Regions from separate parts of the Roseburia sp. OM04-10BH genome, predicted to be linked through region 2. Evidence: predicted binding sites of a transcription regulator. Region 2 holds the regulator's gene; the other holds the start of a gene.
What was found. The regulator NrdR, encoded in region 2, represses ribonucleotide reductase genes. The targets are predictions, from matches to a motif close to CACAANATNTTGTG.
Positions count from the first base shown of each region.

Region 1: a site for NrdR is predicted at 4,953-4,966, ahead of nrdD (anaerobic ribonucleoside-triphosphate reductase). Genes of this name have one in related genera too.

Region 1 is NZ_QTZI01000002.1:137,264-147,050, reverse strand. It holds gene DXB43_RS03110 (type I restriction endonuclease subunit R) at 1-1,955, shown strand, start outside; gene DXB43_RS03105 (LCP family protein) at 2,137-3,279, shown strand; gene DXB43_RS03100 (iron-containing alcohol dehydrogenase) at 3,411-4,628, shown strand; gene nrdD (anaerobic ribonucleoside-triphosphate reductase) at 5,063-7,225, shown strand; gene nrdG (anaerobic ribonucleoside-triphosphate reductase activating protein) at 7,244-7,762, shown strand; gene DXB43_RS03085 (enhanced serine sensitivity protein SseB) at 7,874-9,199, shown strand; gene DXB43_RS03080 (hypothetical protein) at 9,215-9,787, shown strand, end outside.
Region 2 is NZ_QTZI01000011.1:10,125-19,911, forward strand. It holds gene cysK (cysteine synthase A) at 1-655, shown strand, start outside; gene DXB43_RS11405 (ATP-binding protein) at 734-3,364, shown strand; gene ychF (redox-regulated ATPase YchF) at 3,788-4,888, shown strand; gene DXB43_RS11415 (YlmC/YmxH family sporulation protein) at 4,949-5,200, shown strand; gene nrdR (transcriptional regulator NrdR) at 5,365-5,817, shown strand; gene DXB43_RS11425 (hypothetical protein) at 5,911-6,318, shown strand; gene rimM (ribosome maturation factor RimM) at 6,481-7,026, shown strand; gene trmD (tRNA (guanosine(37)-N1)-methyltransferase TrmD) at 7,035-7,781, shown strand; gene DXB43_RS11440 (hypothetical protein) at 7,835-8,629, shown strand; gene DXB43_RS11445 (putative manganese-dependent inorganic diphosphatase) at 8,654-9,787, shown strand, end outside.

The sequences.
Region 1 (9,787 bases), on a different contig from region 2:
ATGAAGATGGAGAAGAAGTCGCCAAAAGAGTTGTAGGTATAGCTCGTATTATCCGTAATAGTTTGCCTAATGCTACATATATAGGTTTTACAGGTACTCCTATATCATCAGCAGACCGCAGTACCCGTGAGGTTTTTGGAGATTATATTGATATATATGATATGACGCAGGCTGTTGAGGATGGGGCAACAAGACCTGTTTATTATGAGAGCCGGGTTATCAAATTAAATCTTGATGAAAATACATTGAGATTGATGGATGCAGAATATGATACAATGGCTGCTAATGCTGATGCAGAAGTCGTTGAAAAGAGTAAGCATCAACTTGGACAGATGGAAGTAATTCTCGGTAATGACCAGACCATCAATTCGCTTGTGTGTGATATTCTTGACCACTATGAGAACAACCGTGAGAATCTGCTTACAGGTAAGGCAATGATTGTTGCCTATTCCAGACCGATAGCAATGAAGATTTACAAAAGAATATTAGAACTTCGTCCTTCCTGGAAAGAAAAAGTCGGTGTTGTTATGACATCTGGCAATAATGATCCTGAAGAATGGCGGGAAATTATCGGTAACAAGCAGCATAAAGATGAGTTGGCAAAGAAATTTAAGGACAATAACAGTCCAATGAAAATAGCTATTGTCGTAGATATGTGGCTTACCGGATTTGATGTTCCTTCATTGGCTACAATGTATGTTTATAAACCAATGGCTGGACATAATCTTATGCAGGCTATTGCTCGTGTAAACCGGGTATTCAGGGATAAAGAAGGTGGACTTGTTGTTGATTATGTTGGTATAGCATCTGCTTTGAAGCAGGCGATGAATGATTATACAACTCGTGACAAAAAGAATTATGGAGATACGGATGTTGCCAAGGTGGCTTATCCCAAATTTCTTGAGAAACTTTCTATCTGTAAAGATTTATTCCATGAATATGATTATTCCAAGTTTACAACTGGTTCTGATCTCGAGCGTGCAAAAACAATTAGCGGCGCGGTAAACTTTATAATAGCAAGAGATAAGGAAGAAGAAAAGACCGCTTTCATTAAAGAGTCACTCATGCTTCATCAGGCACTTTCGCTCTGTTCCTCTCTTGTTGATGAAGAAATGAGATTTGAGGCAGCTTTTTTTGAATCTGTCAGAGTTCTGGTGGGTAGATGGATGAATGCTGGAACAGATAAGAAGATTTCATTACCTGAAATGAATGCACGAATAAATGAACTTTTGAAGCAGAGCATAAAGAGTGATGGTGTAATAAACCTGTTCTCAGATATAAAAGAAGAATTTTCACTCTTTGATCCAAAGTTTCTTGAAGAAATTGCAAAGATGAAAGAGAAAAATCTTGCAGTGGAACTTCTTAAAAAGCTGATTGCTGAGCAGGTACATATTTATAAAAGAACTAATGTTGTTAAATCCGAAAAATTCAGTGAAATTATTCATGAAGCAATGAATCGTTATCTTAATGGTATGCTTACAAATGAACAGGTTATTGAAGAACTTCTCAATCTCGCGAAACAGATTGCTGCAGCACAAAAAGAAGGGGAACAGTTAGGACTTACAGCTGATGAATTAGCTTTCTATGATGCACTCACAAAGCCACAGGCAATTAAAGATTTTTATGAAAATGAAGAACTGATTGCTATTACAAAAGAACTGGCTGAAACACTCAGAAAAAATAAAACCATTGATTGGCAAAAGAGAGAGTCGGCAAGAGCAAAAATGCGTATGCTTATAAAGAAACTGCTCAAGAAACATAAATATCCGCCGGAAGGCATGGAAGATGCGGTTCAGACTGTTATGACACAATGTGAACTTTGGACAGATAATAATGACATGGGGGATGAAAAGGTTATTAACTTTCGCAGTGAATCAACATCATATGTTGATTCAGATTATGCAGATTCCATGATGGTCGCTGAAAGTGCAACAACCTATGGAGTAAGAAAATAAAACCGATACAACTAAACTACGAAAACTTAAGATTTCGTTAAATTTATGGAACCGATTCTTAAGGTTGTCTGTGAGACATTGACCAACCAATTCCAGTAAGATATATTTGAATTAATGGACTGTGGAAAAACAGTCCGGATTAAGGAGTATAAGTATATCAAAGTAAGGAGGAACTATGGGCATGGAAAAGCAGAAGGCGAAGACAGGTCCGAAAAAGAAGGTTGGAAAAAAGCAGAGAAGAAAGAGAAAACTGATACTTTTTATTGTAGAAGTATTAGTGATACTCATTTTGCTGGTAGTATTTTATGTAATGAGTAAGCTGAATAAAATCAATAATACCGGTTCCTTAGACGCGAAGAAGCTGAATATTAATATAGACAGCGAGACCCAGGAAGTGTTAGATAATTATACCAATATAGCTATCTTTGGAATTGACAACCGGAGCAGTGGAAATTATGAAAGCGGAAACAGCGACTGTATCATGATTGCCAGTATCAATGATGATACCAAGGAAGTGAAGCTTGTATCCGTATACCGGGATTCCTTTCTGGCAGTAGATGATAAAGACAGCCTGCGGAAACTGAATGCAGCTTATGCCAAGGGAGGACCGACCGGTGCAGTAGCGGCGTTAAATAAGAATCTGGATTTGAATATTACCGAATATGTATCCGTAGACTTCAATGCGGTAATGGAAGTTGTGGATGCATTAGGTGGAATAGAGTTGGATATTACCAAGGAAGAAGCCAGCAATATGCATATCTGGATTGATGAAATGAATGAAGTAATGGGAACCCATGGCAAGCCGGTTTCCGGAGCGGGTGTGCAGCAGGTCAATGGAATACAGGCACTTGCCTATTGCCGTGACCGTATGAGTGGCGGTGATGATTTCCGACGGACCGAGCGGCAGCGTATTGTAGTTGGAAAAATTGTAGAAAAAGCAAAACAGGCAGACATCCTTACTTTAAATGATTTGGTAGACAAGCTGTTTCCGGACATTTCTACCAGCCTTTCTACCACAGAAATATTGGGACTTGCAGCCCATGTCAAAGAGTATGAGCTTGCAGATACCCAGGGCTGGCCATTCCAGTTAGACACCAAGATGATGGAAAAATCCATCGGAGCAGTAGTTGTACCAACGGATTTGGAGACTAATGTAGATTTGCTGCACCGCTATTTATTTGATGTAGAGGATTATGAAACGACAGATAAGGTGAAAGAAATCAGCAAGGCAGTAAGCAACAGGACAGGAAAGACGGCAGCAGATACCACCCGGGATACGAATCCGCTGGTGCAGGATGCGGCTGCTGCTGAAACAACAGAGTAAAAGGAAAATATAACCAAATTTTATAAAAATTTCACAAAAAACAAGAAAAATCCAGTTACCTTTTGTATATTATTATGTTATGATAAAAATATATCAGTAAACATACAATGATTATCAAGGAGGTATTACGAATGCAGAGATTTACATTACCAAGAGATTTATATCACGGCAAAGGTGCATTGGAGGCACTGAAGAACTTTGAAGGAAGGCGCGCAATGATCTGTGTTGGTGGAGGCTCCATGAAACGGTTTGGTTTCCTGGATAAAGCAGAGGCATATCTGAAAGAAGCAGGTATGGAAGTGGAACTGTTTGAAGGAATTGAACCGGATCCATCTGTTGAGACCGTGATGAAGGGTGCTGCCGCTATGGAGAAGTTCAAGCCGGACTGGATTGTAGCAATCGGTGGTGGTTCACCAATTGATGCTGCAAAAGCAATGTGGATTAAATATGAATATCCGGATATTACCTTTGAAGACATGTGTAAGGTATTTGGAATTCCGAAATTAAGAAAGAAAGCACATTTCTGTGCAATTTCTTCTACCTCAGGAACAGCAACAGAAGTAACTGCATTTTCTATTATTACGGATTATGAGAAGGGAATCAAATATCCGATTGCGGATTTTGAGATTACACCGGACGTAGCAATCGTTGACCCGGAACTGGCAGAGACCATGCCGCAGAAACTGGTAGCCCATACTGGAATGGATGCGATGACACATGCCATTGAAGCGTATGTTTCAACTGCCAACAGTGATTTTACAGACCCGCTGGCACTCCATGCCATTGAGATGATTCAGCATGATCTGATTGATTCCTATAACGGAGATATGGCAAAACGTGATGCCATGCACAATGCCCAGTGTCTGGCTGGAATGGCATTTTCCAATGCACTGCTTGGAATCGTACATTCTATGGCACATAAGACCGGTGCCGCATTTGCCGACTACGGTGCACATATTATTCATGGCGCAGCTAATGCCATGTATCTGCCGAAGGTTATTGCATTTAATGCAAAGGATGAGACTGCAAAGAAACGTTATGGCGTGATTGCAGACTTTATGAAGCTTGGCGGAGAGACACTGGACGAGAAAGTCGCACTTTTAATCCAGTACCTGCGTAAGATGAATGATGACTTGAATATTCCGCACTGTATTAAGAACTACGGACCGGACAGCTATCCGGCTGAGCAGGGCTTTGTACCGGAAGAAGTATTCTTAGAGAGACTGCCTGAGATTGCAGCCAATGCAATTTTGGATGCCTGCACCGGCTCCAACCCAAGACAGCCAAGTCAGGAAGAAATGGAAAAACTGCTGAAATGCTGTTACTATGACACAGAAGTAGATTTCTAAAAAATAGATTAAAAATGAAGTAAGCCCCGTTTCGATATCGCATTGATATTTGAGACGGGGTTTTTACAGTCTGAAAAATGGTTTTACAAAGGTAATACCCCCACAGCACTGCGGGGGTACAAAGGGGAGTTATGAAAATTTATGAAAAAAGTTTTATCAAATAGAGAGACAAGACATTGGGGGATGAACCTGTTCTCTATTGATATTTGTAGTATACCCGGATTTTGTGAAAAATAATTGTCCAGATTATGAAAAAAGCGTTAAATTCTAAAAAAATTTTTCTGAAAAAAATTCACGAATCTTGTATATCCCCCTTGCGTAAAACACAAGATATGGTATACTGTATATGCGTTGAAGAGATTCGACACAAAATCTAGTACAGTTTTGTGCCGATTTTATGCGAATAGACTATTTTTTTATGGGAGAGGATTTCAATGAAAATCATTAAAAGAAGCGGCGCAGAGGCTGTTTTTGACATTTCAAAAATTATTATTGCAATCAATAAAGCGAACCATGAGGTGGTGGAAGCGGAACGATTGACTGCAGACCAGATTAAGGAGATTGCACAATATATAGAGGATTCCTGTAAGGATGCCAACCATGCCCTGAATGTAGAAGATATTCAGGACTTAGTGGAGGATCAGTTAATGGACAAGAGGGCTTTTTCTGTTGCCCGGAAATACATTACTTACCGCTATAAACGTGCCCTGGTACGTAAATCCAACTCTACGGATGAACAGATTTTAAGTCTGATTGAATGTAATAATGAAGAAGTAAAACAGGAGAATTCCAATAAGGATTCAACCGTAAACAGCGTGCAGCGTGACTATATGGCTGGTGAGGTGAGTAAGGATATTACCAGAAGATTCCTTCTCCCGGAGGATATTGTAGAGGCACATGAACAGGGAATTATCCATTTCCATGATGCAGATTATTTTGCACAGCATATGCATAACTGTGATCTGGTAAATTTAGAGGATATGTTACAGAACGGAACCGTTATCAGCGGAACCAGAATTGACAAGCCACATTCGTTCTCTACAGCGTGTAATATTGCTACCCAGATTATTGCTCAGGTGGCAAGCTCCCAGTATGGCGGACAGAGTATTTCACTGGCACATTTAGTACCATTTGTCCAGATCAGCCGCGAGAAAATTCATGCAGAGCTGGTGCAGACATTAAAAGAGAGCGATGTGGAGCTGAGCGAAGAGAAGATTAACAGCATTGTGGAAAGAAGACTTCATGCGGAAATCGAGCGGGGCGTACAGGTTATCCAGTATCAGGTAGTAACCCTGATGACTACCAACGGACAGTCCCCATTCGTAACCGTGTTCATGTATCTGAACGAAGCAAAGAATGAGCAGGAGAAAAAAGACCTTGCCATGATTATAGAGGAAGTGCTAGACCAGCGTTATCAGGGTGTTAAGAATGAGGATGGCGTATGGATTACACCGGCATTTCCAAAGTTGATTTATGTATTGGAAGAGGATAATATCCATGAGGATTCGGAATACTATTATCTGACCAAGAAAGCAGCAAAATGTACTGCAAAGCGTATGGTTCCGGATTATATTTCTGAGAAGAAAATGAAGGAATTAAAAGATGGCAACTGCTATACCTGTATGGGCTGCCGTTCCTTCCTTACCGTATATCATGATGAAGATGGCAAGCCAAAGTTCTACGGTCGTTTCAATCAAGGCGTGGTAACCTTGAATCTGGTAGATCTGGCGTGCTCTTCCGGCGGAGATTTTGAAAAATTCTGGAAGCTATTTGATGAGCGTTTGGACCTTTGCTACCGTGCATTGATGGCGCGTCATAACCGCCTGAAGGGAACACCTTCTGATGTGGCACCGATTCTCTGGCAGTACGGAGCACTTGCCCGTTTGAAAAAAGGCGAGACCATAGACAAGCTTTTATATGGTGGATATTCTACTATTTCACTGGGTTATGCAGGACTTTGCGAATGTACCAGATATATGACTGGAAAACCACATACCGACCCGGCAGCAACACCATTTGCCTTAAAGGTAATGCAGCGGTTAAATGATGCCTGCAAGGAGTGGAAAGAGAAAGAAAATATTGATTTCTCCGTATATGGAACACCGCTTGAGTCTACCACCTATAAATTTGCAAAATGTTTACAGAAACGTTTCGGAGTTATTCCGGGCGTTACCGATAAGAATTACATTACCAACAGCTATCATGTGCATGTAACCGAAAACATCGATGCATTTACCAAGCTGAAATTCGAATCCCAGTTCCAGGCGCTTTCACCGGGTGGAGCAATCAGCTATGTGGAAGTTCCGAACATGCAGGATAATCTGGATGCTGTTTTATCTGTAATGAAATTCATCTATGAGAATATCATGTATGCAGAGTTAAATACCAAGAGCGATTACTGCCAGGTATGCGGCTATGATGGTGAGATTCAGATTGTAAAAGATGATGATGGAAAATTAGTTTGGGAGTGCCCGCATTGCCACAACCGTGACCAGGATAAGATGAACGTGGCAAGACGTACCTGTGGTTATATTGGTTCCCAGTTCTGGAATCAGGGAAGAACCCAGGAAATCAAGGAGCGTGTACTTCACTTATAAAAAGAAAGTGAAAAGAAAATGCATTATTCAGCGATTAAATATAATGATATTGCGAACGGCACCGGTGTAAGAACGGTGCTGTTTGTATCCGGCTGCCGGAACCACTGTAAAGAGTGTTTTCAGCCGGAAACATGGGACTTTAAAAATGGAGAAGAATTTACAAAAGAAGTAGAAGATGAAATTCTTGCATCTTTGGAATCTCCCTATATCAAGGGACTGACTCTTTTGGGAGGAGACCCTTTTGAACCGGAAAACCAGCATGCACTGCTTCCATTTATCAAGCGGGTGCGGACGGAACATCCGGAAAAAGACATATGGGCATATACCGGATATGTACTGGATAAGGATTTGGTACCGGAGGGAAGAAGATATACCGAGGATACGAAAGAATTATTATCCTTAATCGATGTGCTGGTGGATGGCCCTTATGTGGCAGAGCTATATGATATTACATTAAAATTCAAAGGTTCTTCCAATCAGCGTGTCATTGACTGCAGAAAATACAATGAAACAGGAGTCATTGAAGAACTGATGTAAACTGCGTGAAAGATAAAGTAGAATCCGGAAGGATTCTATTTTACTTTATAGCATTTTTATATTAAAATAGAAATAACGTGATTGTTTTAAGGAAAGATATAGGAGAAGAACATGGAAATTAGTAAAGAGCGTAAAGAAGAATTATTAGAGACCCATCTTTTGAATTATGAAATGCCGGATGAACAGGAACTTGCAAAGCTTACTTTAGAGGAACTGGAATTTCTGATTCGTTCTGCAGAAGTACATCATAAGAAGAAAACCTTTGTGGCAGATAACTTTTTAAAGAAGATAGAAGTGTTTAACAAGATTCTGGCAGATAAAATAAAGGGATGCAAAGAGCTTTACTGCGCATGGGACAAGCATACCGGTTACCCGCGTGTTATGGGGGATGGAAGTGTATTAATCTTTTCAACGAAAGAATTTGCCCAAAAGGCAATAGAACATTATAAAGAGCAGAATGTAGAACTGGAATTAAAAGGAATCAGAGGAGACAAGCAGATGTTCTTCTGGGCAAACCTCCACTGGTGGGGTATGGAAGATCTGATACTGGATGTGGGAAGCTATTCCTGCAGATTAAAAAGAGATGATTTGCTTCCACCACCGGATTTTTCCGAGCTTTCCAAAGCGCAGATTCCGGTTGTAAATCCGGCTCTGATTCTTGCAATGGCAAGACACAGACAGATTTTATTTGAAGAAAAGAAAGATGAACAGTGGAAACGTGCGGAGCAGTTCTTATGTGACCGTATGTTAAAAGAGGTAGTCCGCGGGGAATTCTTATGTCCGGTAAAAGTGGTAGAGGACCCGAAGGAAGAAAAGGATGCAGACGGAAAAAAGGGAACAGCCCTTCAGTTTGCATTGTTACAGGATAGCAATGGAGCACAGTGGATGCCGGTGTATACAGACTGGCAGAGTTTCCAGAAGATTTATAATGTAAAGGAATGGAAGGGACAGAAAGTCAGTTTTGACCAGCTGATGAAGATTGCAGGAGAGCGAGATTTTGTAATCAATCCGGGCAGTATGGAACTTCGGGTAGAAGAGAACCGGAAGAAAATTATTATAGGTTATTTCAAACGCTATAAGAGGCAGGAAGCTGAGATGGCATCTGGCAATCTTGTTGAAAAGAAAACGGGTGTATTTGTTGGTGAGCCAATTGCGGAGGCGGATGAACTGAAACAGATACTCAGTGAATATATGAAGAAACAGAAGAATATCAAGAAAGCATATCTGGTAACGAAGATTGAACGTAAGGATGACATTAGTTATTTGCTGGTTGTAGAGTTTAAGGGTGAGAGAAAGAGCGTCTTTGAAGGAATTGCTGAAGCTGTAAAGCCGTCCCTTGGCTATATGCGTCTTGATATGCATGAAGCAGACGAAAAGGCAATGGAGCTGATTGGTGAGGTTGCACCATTTTATAAAAAGACTTTTCTGGGATTGTAAATTGCAGGAGGAAATATGGAACAAAAAGAATTAGATGGCAAAGTCTGGGAAGTAAGTGGATTCGTATTTGAAAATGAAGAACAGGCAAAATTGGCAAAAAAGGAAGTGGAAGGAATCCAGTACATACATGATAATATGAACATGGATAATCCACAGATGGTACAGGAAATCTACCAGAGAATCATGGCTCAGGAATTGTTCCATACACCGATAGGATATGCCTATCTAAAAGAACTGCAGGATTATCTGAAAGGACTGCCCGGGGTGGATGCATCCGAAATACCAGGTATTCCGGTGAAAGATATGGGCTTAGACCTTGACCATGTAGCTGGCAAAGAAAAATCTGGTGAGCACCAGAATGAAAATACTGATAAAAATTCAGAGGAACAACAGGAAACGAAATTACAGAAGCGCTGCCGCATCTTACTTTCTGTGAATATTGTGCTGATTATCATTGTTATTGCCATGTTTGCCATCAGCCTTACCAGTGGCAGTACCACAATCTTAAATTATGAGACGAAAATCATTAATAAATATGAAGAGTGGGAACAGGAACTGGATGAAAGAGAAGCGGCACTGGATGCTTTG
Region 2 (9,787 bases):
AATTTTAACATTGCCGGAAACCATGACGGTAGAGCGTCGGAATCTTCTGCAGGCGTATGGAGCACAGATTGTACTGACCTCCGGGTATAAGGGAATGAAGGGTGCAATCGAAAAAGCAGAAGAACTTCATAAAGAGATTCCAGGTTCAATTATTTTAGGACAGTTTGAAAATCCGGCAAATCCAAAAGCCCATGAAGAAACCACAGGACCGGAAATCTGGGAACAGACAGAAGGCAGCGTTGATATTTTTGTGGCAGGAGTCGGAACCGGTGGAACCATAACCGGAGTTGGAAAATATCTGAAAAAGCAGAAGAAGTCCGTACACATTGTTGCAGTAGAACCTGCAACCAGTCCGGTTCTTTCACAGGGAAAAGTCGGACCTCATAAAATTCAGGGAATCGGTGCCGGATTTATTCCGGACACACTGGATACTTCTGTTTACGATGAGATTATTCCAATCAAAAATGACGATGCCTTTGAAGAAGGAAGAGCATTTGCCCGCAGCGAGGGAATTCTTGTGGGAATCAGTGCAGGAGCTGCATTAAAGGCAGCTGTTGAGCTGGCAAAAAGAAAAGAAAATAAAGGAAAGAACATTGTGGTATTGCTTCCGGATTCCGGAGACCGCTATTTATCTACTCCTTTATTTGCAAAATAAAATCAGTGGAAAAGCATCAGGCATTCCGCTATAATATGGTAAAAGAGTCAAAAAGACTTTTACGAAAGGAAAAGAAGTATGTTCTATTTTCTTGTGTCGGTAAATATTATAGCGATTATCCTGATGCTTTTTATGTTGGCAATCTGCCTTCGTAAAAAGCTCTCCAAAGCACAGCTTGCATTTATTATTTATGATATTTTTTCCATGCTGTTTGTGGTGGGAGTTCATCTGGAACTGGTGCATTCGGATACCGTTGGTGAGGCACTTGCCGGGCTGTGCATCCAGTATGTTGGACAGGCAGGATTTTTAATGGCATTTTTATGGTTTGCATCCGAATTTGGCAGATTAAAAATTCCAAAGTTCGTTTATTTTATTCAGGCAGTAATTAATACAATTGTTTTGACAGGAGTATTTACGGCAGAATATCATCCATATTTTTATAAAACAATGCGGATATTGAAAGATGGCATATATCACCGGATTGAAGTTATACCCGGAATCATCTGGAAACTACATTATATACATCTGGGAACGGTAATACTTGCGGTACTTATTTTGTGTATCATGCGTTACGGGGAGAGTTCACCAATTCATAAAAAGCGGATTATTTATATGATAGCAGGTGTGGGAACTTTTGCCCTGGAATTAATTTTAAAGGGTCTGGGTGTATTTGGCAGTTATAATCCGGTAGTCATTGCCATGACAACTATGATGTTCTGCATGATGATGGCAATGATTCATTATGGATATTTTGGTTCTCAGCAGGCTGCGGTGGATAATGCATTTAATCATGGAAAAGAAGGCTTGATTATCCTGGATGCAGAAAATAAAATTATCTCCGTCAACCAGCGAATAAAAGAACTTTTCCCGGAAATAAAGGTGGGCAGTGCGGCAAGCAGACAAAAAGAAATCCTGCAGGCACTGACGAACCGGAAAAGACTATTGCATAAAAATGACCGCATCTATGAACTTCGTATGGAAGATATTGTGGAAAATGGTGAGAAGGACGGCTGCATGCTCTGGTTTATCGACCAGACAGAAACCTTGGAAATGATGCAGAGACTTCGGAGTGCGGACGAAGCCAAGACCAGATTTTTAATGAAAGTGAGCCATGAGCTGCGGACTCCGATGAATACGATACTTGGTATGAATGAAGTGATTGCGGAAGAGACATCAGAAGAGAAAATCCGCGGATATACCAGAGAAATTGCATCTGCCGGTGACAGTATGATTGCACTGATAGAAGAAGTGTTAGATGCTTCCCGGTTAGAAAGTGGTACGCTTCAGATAAAGAAGGATGCATTTGCTTTAGAAGAGGTTATCCATGACGCAGCAGCCCAGATGAGACCACAGGCAGAGAAGAAATCTTTAAACTTCCGGCTGCGGATGGAAGAACCATTATTAAAACCGGGAAAACATTTCTATGGAGACAAGGCACATATCCGTCAGATTATCATAAATCTACTGGAAAATGCGGTGAAATACACAGATGAAGGCTTTGTGGAGCTGGGTGTAGAAAAAGCAACAGAAAATGGAGATACCTTTTTGAAGATAACTGTGGCAGACAGTGGAATTGGAATAGGAAAAGAAGAGCAGGATAAAATCTTTGAAAGCTTTGAACGGGGCAATACTGCCAGGAACAGCAGGAAAGACGGAATCGGTCTCGGGCTGGATATTGCAAAACAGCTGGCAGAGGCTATGGGTGGAAGCCTCAGCCTGATTAGTGAAGTGACGAAGGGAAGTACTTTTACGGTTCGTATTCCGTGGGTAGAGGTATCGGAAAAACAACATTTTGCAAAGCAGAGTGAGAAAAGTATGAATGCGGATTACAGCAGCTTTACCATTCTTGCGGTAGATGATAATGAGCAGAATCTGATGGTATTAGAACATCTTTTACATAAGACAAAGGTTAAAATGGAAACCGTGATGGATGGAAATACTGCCGTTCAAAAATGTGAAGAGAAAACATATGATTTACTTCTTTTAGACCATATGATGCCAAAGCCGGATGGCATAGAGACGCTGCACCTCATCCGTTCAGATGAGAAAGGACGAAATCATTATACGCAGGCAGTGGCATTTACCGCTAATGCAACAGCTGGTGCAAAAGAACTGTACAAAAACGAAGGATTTGCAGAGTATATTACCAAGCCGGTAAAACCGGGTACACTGGAGATTATGCTGCAGAAATATCTTAGGGATTATCAGCCGGAAGAAAATATGGTTTTCCAGGGAAACATGGATGATACAAAGATAACAAAGCTAAGAGGCTTATTACATTATCTTGAGAAGAATGGAATTGCAGCAGAAGAAGGCTTATCCTATGCGGATGGAGATGAACAGTTCTATAAAGAATTGTTAGGTATCTTTGCAAAAGAAAAAGAGAAGAAGCAGCATAATTTAGAGAAAGCGTTCCAAACTCTTAAGGTAAATCATGTAGTAACAATGAAAGAAACTGCAGAAACTATCATAGATTCAGAAGTTGCAACAGATACAGAAATGATGAACGAATTATGGAAAACATTCGTAACCCAGTCCCATGGATTAAAGGGTGAAGCCTGGGGCATCGGAGCCAGAACGCTTGGAGATTTCTTTTACCAGCTGGAGTGTGCCGGAAAAGAAAAAAACATCGAAAAGATAGAGCATTTTTATCCGAAAGCCATGGAAGAGTGGCAGCAGGTAGTAGATGCTATTCAAAGAGTATTATAAAAAGATAACCGGAAGCCGGATAAAAGAAGCTGGTCTTTTCACTGGCTGCCTGTAATGGTGGTAAGACTATAGTGTGTTTGTAGAGACAGACCTCAACAAAGCAAGTGCTATTGAAAAGAACAGGAGGGAATCCAAAGAACAACTTGAAAAGGGCAATTTTTCTGTCCGGAATCTTGCAGAGGTATCTGTGGATGAATAAAGTTTTCAACGATAATAGACGGAAACCATGAACTTTAAATTTTGATGGTTTCAAAATAATAAGACTTATGATATAATAATAGGCTGTATTAAGCTCCTTTTGCCAACATGGCAGAAAAGAGTTTGATACAGCTTAAAAATTTGCATGATAAATTATGTAGTAAAATAACATAGAAAGGCGAAAACCCTGATAACTTAAGGATTTTCGAACAGGTAAAAGATAAAATGAAACTTGGAATCGTAGGTTTACCAAACGTAGGAAAAAGTACATTATTTAATTCACTGACCAAAGCAGGTGCAGAATCAGCCAATTATCCGTTTTGTACCATTGACCCGAATGTGGGAATCGTAACCGTACCGGATAACCGTCTGAAAGTGTTAGGCGAGATGTATCATTCCAAGAAAGTAACACCGGCAGTCATTGAATTTGTAGATATTGCAGGACTTGTAAAAGGAGCCAGCAAAGGAGAGGGACTTGGAAACCAGTTCCTTGCCAATATTCGTGAAGTAGATGCCATCGTTCATGTTGTACGTTGTTTTGAAGATACCAACGTAGTCCATGTAGACGGAAGCATTGACCCGGTTCGTGATATTGAGACCATTAATTTAGAACTTATCTTTTCTGATATTGAAATCTTGGAAAGAAGAATTGCAAAAGTTACCAAGCAGGCAAGAATGGACAAGACACTTGCAAAAGAAGAGGCACTTTTGAAATCCTTAAAGGCACATCTGGAAGAAGGAAAGATGGCAAAGACTTATCCGTTGAGTGATGATGAGGACGAGCAGGCATGGTTTGCATCTTATAATTTATTAACTGCAAAACCGGTTATCTATGCAGCAAATGTAAGTGAGGATGACCTTGCAGATGATGGCGCAAACAATCCACATGTTGCAAGAGTAAGAGAACAGGCAGCCGCAGAAAACAGTGAAGTATTTGTTATCTGCGCACAGATTGAACAGGAAATTGCAGAATTAGATGATGATGAAAAAGCAATGTTCTTAGAGGACCTTGGATTAAAAGAATCCGGACTTGAGAAACTGATTGCAGCAAGTTATAAATTGTTAGGACTTATCAGCTACCTTACATCGGGAGAAGATGAGACAAGAGCATGGACTATTACCAAAGGAACCAAGGCACCGCAGGCGGCAGGAAAGATTCATACCGACTTTGAACGTGGATTTATCCGTGCAGAGGTGGTATCCTATGACCATCTGATTGAGTGTGGAAGCATGACAGCGGCAAAAGAAAAGGGACTGGTAAGACTGGAAGGAAAAGATTACGTTGTTCAGGATGGCGATATTATTTTATTCCGTTTCAACGTATAGGAAACTTTTGAAAAATCCGGCATAGTATAAATAGAAGAAAAGGCACAGTGGGGCAGGCACATGATACGCTATTGTGAATTGTGTGAAAAGCAGGTGATTAATATTGCAGACTGTTGCTGCCTGGGAAATGTGGTGGATTTGGAACTGGATGAGTGCAATGGAAGAATCTGTGCACTGGTTGTAGCTGCGCCGGGAAAATTTTTCTGTATTTTTTGTCCGGCATGCGAATATATTATTCCATGGAAACGTGTTGTGCGGATTGGACCGGATATTATTCTGGTAGATGTCTGTGTAGAAGATGTGAAAAGTTAGTTGACATAAGAATACGAGAAAGTTATACTAAAAATAGTACGACCAATATTTGTAAAAGCTGATATCAGCAGTTCTTTATGAACGTTTGGTGATGGAAAAACGGTATTATTTACGCAAAATTCACAAAGCGTGTTTTGCGTAGCTTTTAGAATAGGAGAAAAAAGATGAAGTGCCCATTTTGCAGCAGTGAAAATACCAGAGTAATTGATTCGAGACCGGCAGATGACAATAACTCCATTCGTCGGAGAAGATTATGTGACGATTGTGGAAAACGTTTCACAACTTATGAAAAAGTTGAGACAATTCCATTGATTGTAATAAAAAAGGATAACTGCAGAGAGCAGTATGACCGTTCCAAGATTGAAGCAGGTGTACTTCGTGCCTGCCATAAGAGACCGGTATCCGTGGAGCAGATAACCAGACTGGTTGATGAAGTGGAGACAGAGATTTTTAATCGGGAAGAAAAGGAAATCCCAAGTACTGTAATTGGTGAGATTCTGATGGATAAGATTAAAGATTTAGATGCAGTGGCGTATGTTCGTTTTGCATCTGTATATCGTGAATTTAAGGATGTAAATACCTTTATGAATGAGTTAAAGAAAATGCTGGATAAATAAAAGAAAATCTTTTTGGAGAAAAGGGTTGATTTTGGTTGAATTTATCCGATAAAATTAGTAGCAGATAATTATGATGTGAGGAACGTGATCGTTATGAATATTTCAGGAATTCGTCCCAATGCGGGATTTTACGATTACAACAGCATACAGAATATCCGGAATGCAGTAGAAGATACACCGGTTGTTAAGACGGCAGCAGATGCCGGTGCATCTGAACAGCAGCAGAAGGATACCTTAGAGACTACGGTACGAAGAGAACAGGATTTTGGGGCAGCAGATTATGCAGCACAGTACCAGCCGGATCGTACCTACGAGATGAAAGGTTCTGAAAGTGATATACATAGCCTGGATGTTGAGAAGGCATTATCCGATATGCACAAGGATCAGGTACTGCAGCAGTATCAGTTCTTTGTGGGAGAGAACATTGAACAGAGCGGAATCCGGCAGATTACTGCAACGGATACTGCAAAAGTGCGAAATGTAGAAAACTTTAATTTATAAGAGCAATTTTGATTATAAAAAAGTAAGAGACCGTTAGAAGGTAAGATTCCTAAGAATTCTTAAGAATCTTACCTTTTTTACTTGCGGCAGTTATGCTTCTTTTGTATAATTAAATTCAGGCTTGCCTGAAGAACGGGAAGTATAAGAGAAAGAGGATAGGATATGAAGAAAGTGCAGGAAGACTGGAAGGAAGAAATGCTACAGGTAGGTGTACTTACCAATACACATGGTGTGCGTGGCGAAGTGAAGGTATATCCGACAACAGATGATGTCATGCGTTTTAAAAAGCTGAAGCAGGTATTTTTGGATACTGGAAAAGAACCGATGGAGCTTCAGGTTACACAGGCGCGCTTCTTTAAAAATCTGGTAATATTAAAATTCAAAGAATTTGATAATATAAATGATGTAGAGAAGTATAAGAGCAGAGGGCTATATGTAACAAGGGAAAATGCTGTAAAGCTGGCTCCGAATGAATATTTCGTGGCTGATTTGATTGGCTTAAAGGCAGTCGGAGATGACGGAGAAGATTTAGGTGAAGTAAAGGATGTACTTCAGACCGGTGCAAATGACATTTATGTATTACATAAAGATGGGGAAGATGATATTTTACTTCCGGCAATTAAGGATTGTGTAAAAAATGTCAATATAGAGGAAGGCACCATTACGGTACACCTTTTAAATGGGCTTCGTGATATTAATAAGAAGTAGGTAGCAAAATGAATTTTCATATATTAACATTATTTCCGGATATGGTAGAACGGGGACTGAATACCAGTATCATCGGAAGAGCAGTTGGCAAAGGACTTTTAAATATAGAAACAATTAACATCCGGGATTATACGTTAGACCGTCATAAAAAAGTAGATGATTATCCGTATGGTGGCGGAGCCGGGATGGTAATGCAGGCACAGCCGATTTATGATGCGTGGCAGGCAGTGGCGCAGAAGATTGGAAGAAAGCCAAGAACAGTATATCTTACACCTCAGGGCAATACGTTTCAGCAGGAAATGGCAAAGGATTATGCGAAGGAAGAAGACCTGGTATTGCTTTGTGGGCATTATGAGGGCATCGATGAACGTGTGTTAGAAGAAATTGTGACGGATTATGTGTCGATTGGAGATTATGTGCTGACAGGAGGAGAACTTCCGGCAATGGTCATGGTGGATGCGATATCCCGTATGGTGCCTGGCGTACTGGCAAATGATGAATCCGGAACCACAGAATCCTTTGAAGGAAATTTATTGGAATATCCGCAGTATAGCAGACCGGAAGAATGGATGGGAAAGAAAGTTCCAGCTATTTTACTTTCCGGAGACCATGCAAAGGTAGAAGCATGGAGGAGAGAACAATCCATTAAAAGAACCATGGAACGAAGACCGGATTTGCTGGCAGATGCAGATTTGACAGCAAAGGAGAAAGCAATGGTTGAGCATTTGCTGGACAAATCACAGGGTAAATGCTAGAATGTGTCTAGCAGTAATAGGAATGGAAGAGATTCCGCAGGAGGAAGACGGTAGTGAAAAGCTTTTTTGATGTGCTGAAAACGATGTTTTACCGTAAAAATGCGAAGAGTTATGGGACGCCGGACCGGAGCAGAAAAGAGCCGGTGACACAACAGAAGGTACAGATAAGAAATACAGAGACCAGAAAGGCAGCCCCTTCGTTAAAAGAAAACGAACAGCATAACAGGTCAGAGAGGACAAACAGTAAGGTGGATAAAGGAATGGATAAGGAAGATTTCTTATTAAAGCAGATTGATGAATTCCGTGAGAAAGCAAAACAGCTTCAGGCTTTGCTTGTTACAAAAGAAGACAAAGTGCAGGAATTACAGAATATCGTAGATGAAAGAGAAGAAAAAGCAAAAGAACTGCAGCATGTTTTAAATGCACGTAAATCAGAAGCAGATGTTCTTCTTACCGGAGTACACGGTCAGATGGAAGAAATGATTAACCGTGTAGAAGAAAAATTGAATGCACTGTCTGAAAAGATTGCAGCAGACGTAAGTGATTCCACCGGAAGAACCGCAGAACAGACTGCACAGATGCAGGCATCTTTACAGGAAATTTCCCAGCAGTTAGACAGCATGAAACTGGAACTGGCTGAGAAAATACATACCGAAGATGTAAAGTGCTACCGCAATATGCAGGACTTAATTAAAGAGCTTACCGTTAAGTTAGAGGAAAATGATACTTTAGAGAAGAGCTTGAATACCGTAAAAGGTTATGCAAAATGCTTAACCTGGTTTTCTGTTATCAATTTTGTAGTATTGGTGGCATTTATTCTATATTCTCTTGGAGTATTTAATTTTTAAGCAGTAGTTAAAACGAGGAATTATATGACACAGGGAAAGAGAAAGACATGGGTAATTGGACATAAGAATCCGGACACAGATTCTATTTGTGCGGCGATTGCCTATGCAGATTTAAAAAATCAAACAGAGGACGGTATTTTTATACCGAAAAGAGCAGGACATATGAACGAAGAGACGAAGTATGTCCTAAAATTTTTTGATGTACCGGAACCGGAACTGGTAACAGATGTCGGTGCACAGATTAAGGATATTGAATATCGAAGAACGGAGGGGGTCAGCAGTCACATTTCCATTAAACGGGCATGGGAGCTGATGAAGAATTTAGATGTCGTGTCATTGCCAATTACTGACAATGAGAACAATCTGCAGGGAATGGTTGTTACCAGTGATATTGCAAAATCCTATATGGATGTATTGGACAACCGGATTCTTGCAACTGCCCGGACGCAGTATAAGAATATTGTTGAAACTTTAAATGGAACTCTTGTAACAGGAAATGAGCATGGTTACTTCATAAAAGGTAAGGTTGTTGTTGCGGCTACTACACCGGATATGATGGAGCAGTATATTGAAGATGACGATATGGTTATCTTAGGAGACCGTTATGAATCACAGTTCTGTGCATTGGAAATGAATGCAAGCTGTGTGATTGTCTGTTCCGGAGCGAAGATTACAAAGACCATTGTGCAGCTTGCAGAAGAGAAAGACTGTATGCTTATCAGCACACCATATGACACATTTACCGTGGCGCGTTTGATTAATCAGAGTATGCCGATTAAATATATTATGAAAAAGGAGCATCTGATTACATTCGAATTAGAGGATTATGTGGATGATGTGAAAGAGACTATGTCTAAAGTGCGTCATCGTGATTTTCCGGTACTGGATGAGAATGGAAAATATGTCGGTATGTTTTCCAGACGAAATCTTTTAAATTTACAGAAAAAACAGGTGATCCTTGTTGATCATAATGAAAAATCCCAGGCAGTAGATGGAATCGAAGATGCAGAAATCTTAGAAATTATTGACCATCACCGACTGGGCAGCCTTGAGACGATTGCTCCGGTATTTTTCCGGAACCAGCCACTGGGCTGTACTTCAACGATTATTTATCAGATGTATCAGGAAAAGGGAGCAATCATTGATAAAAAGACAGCC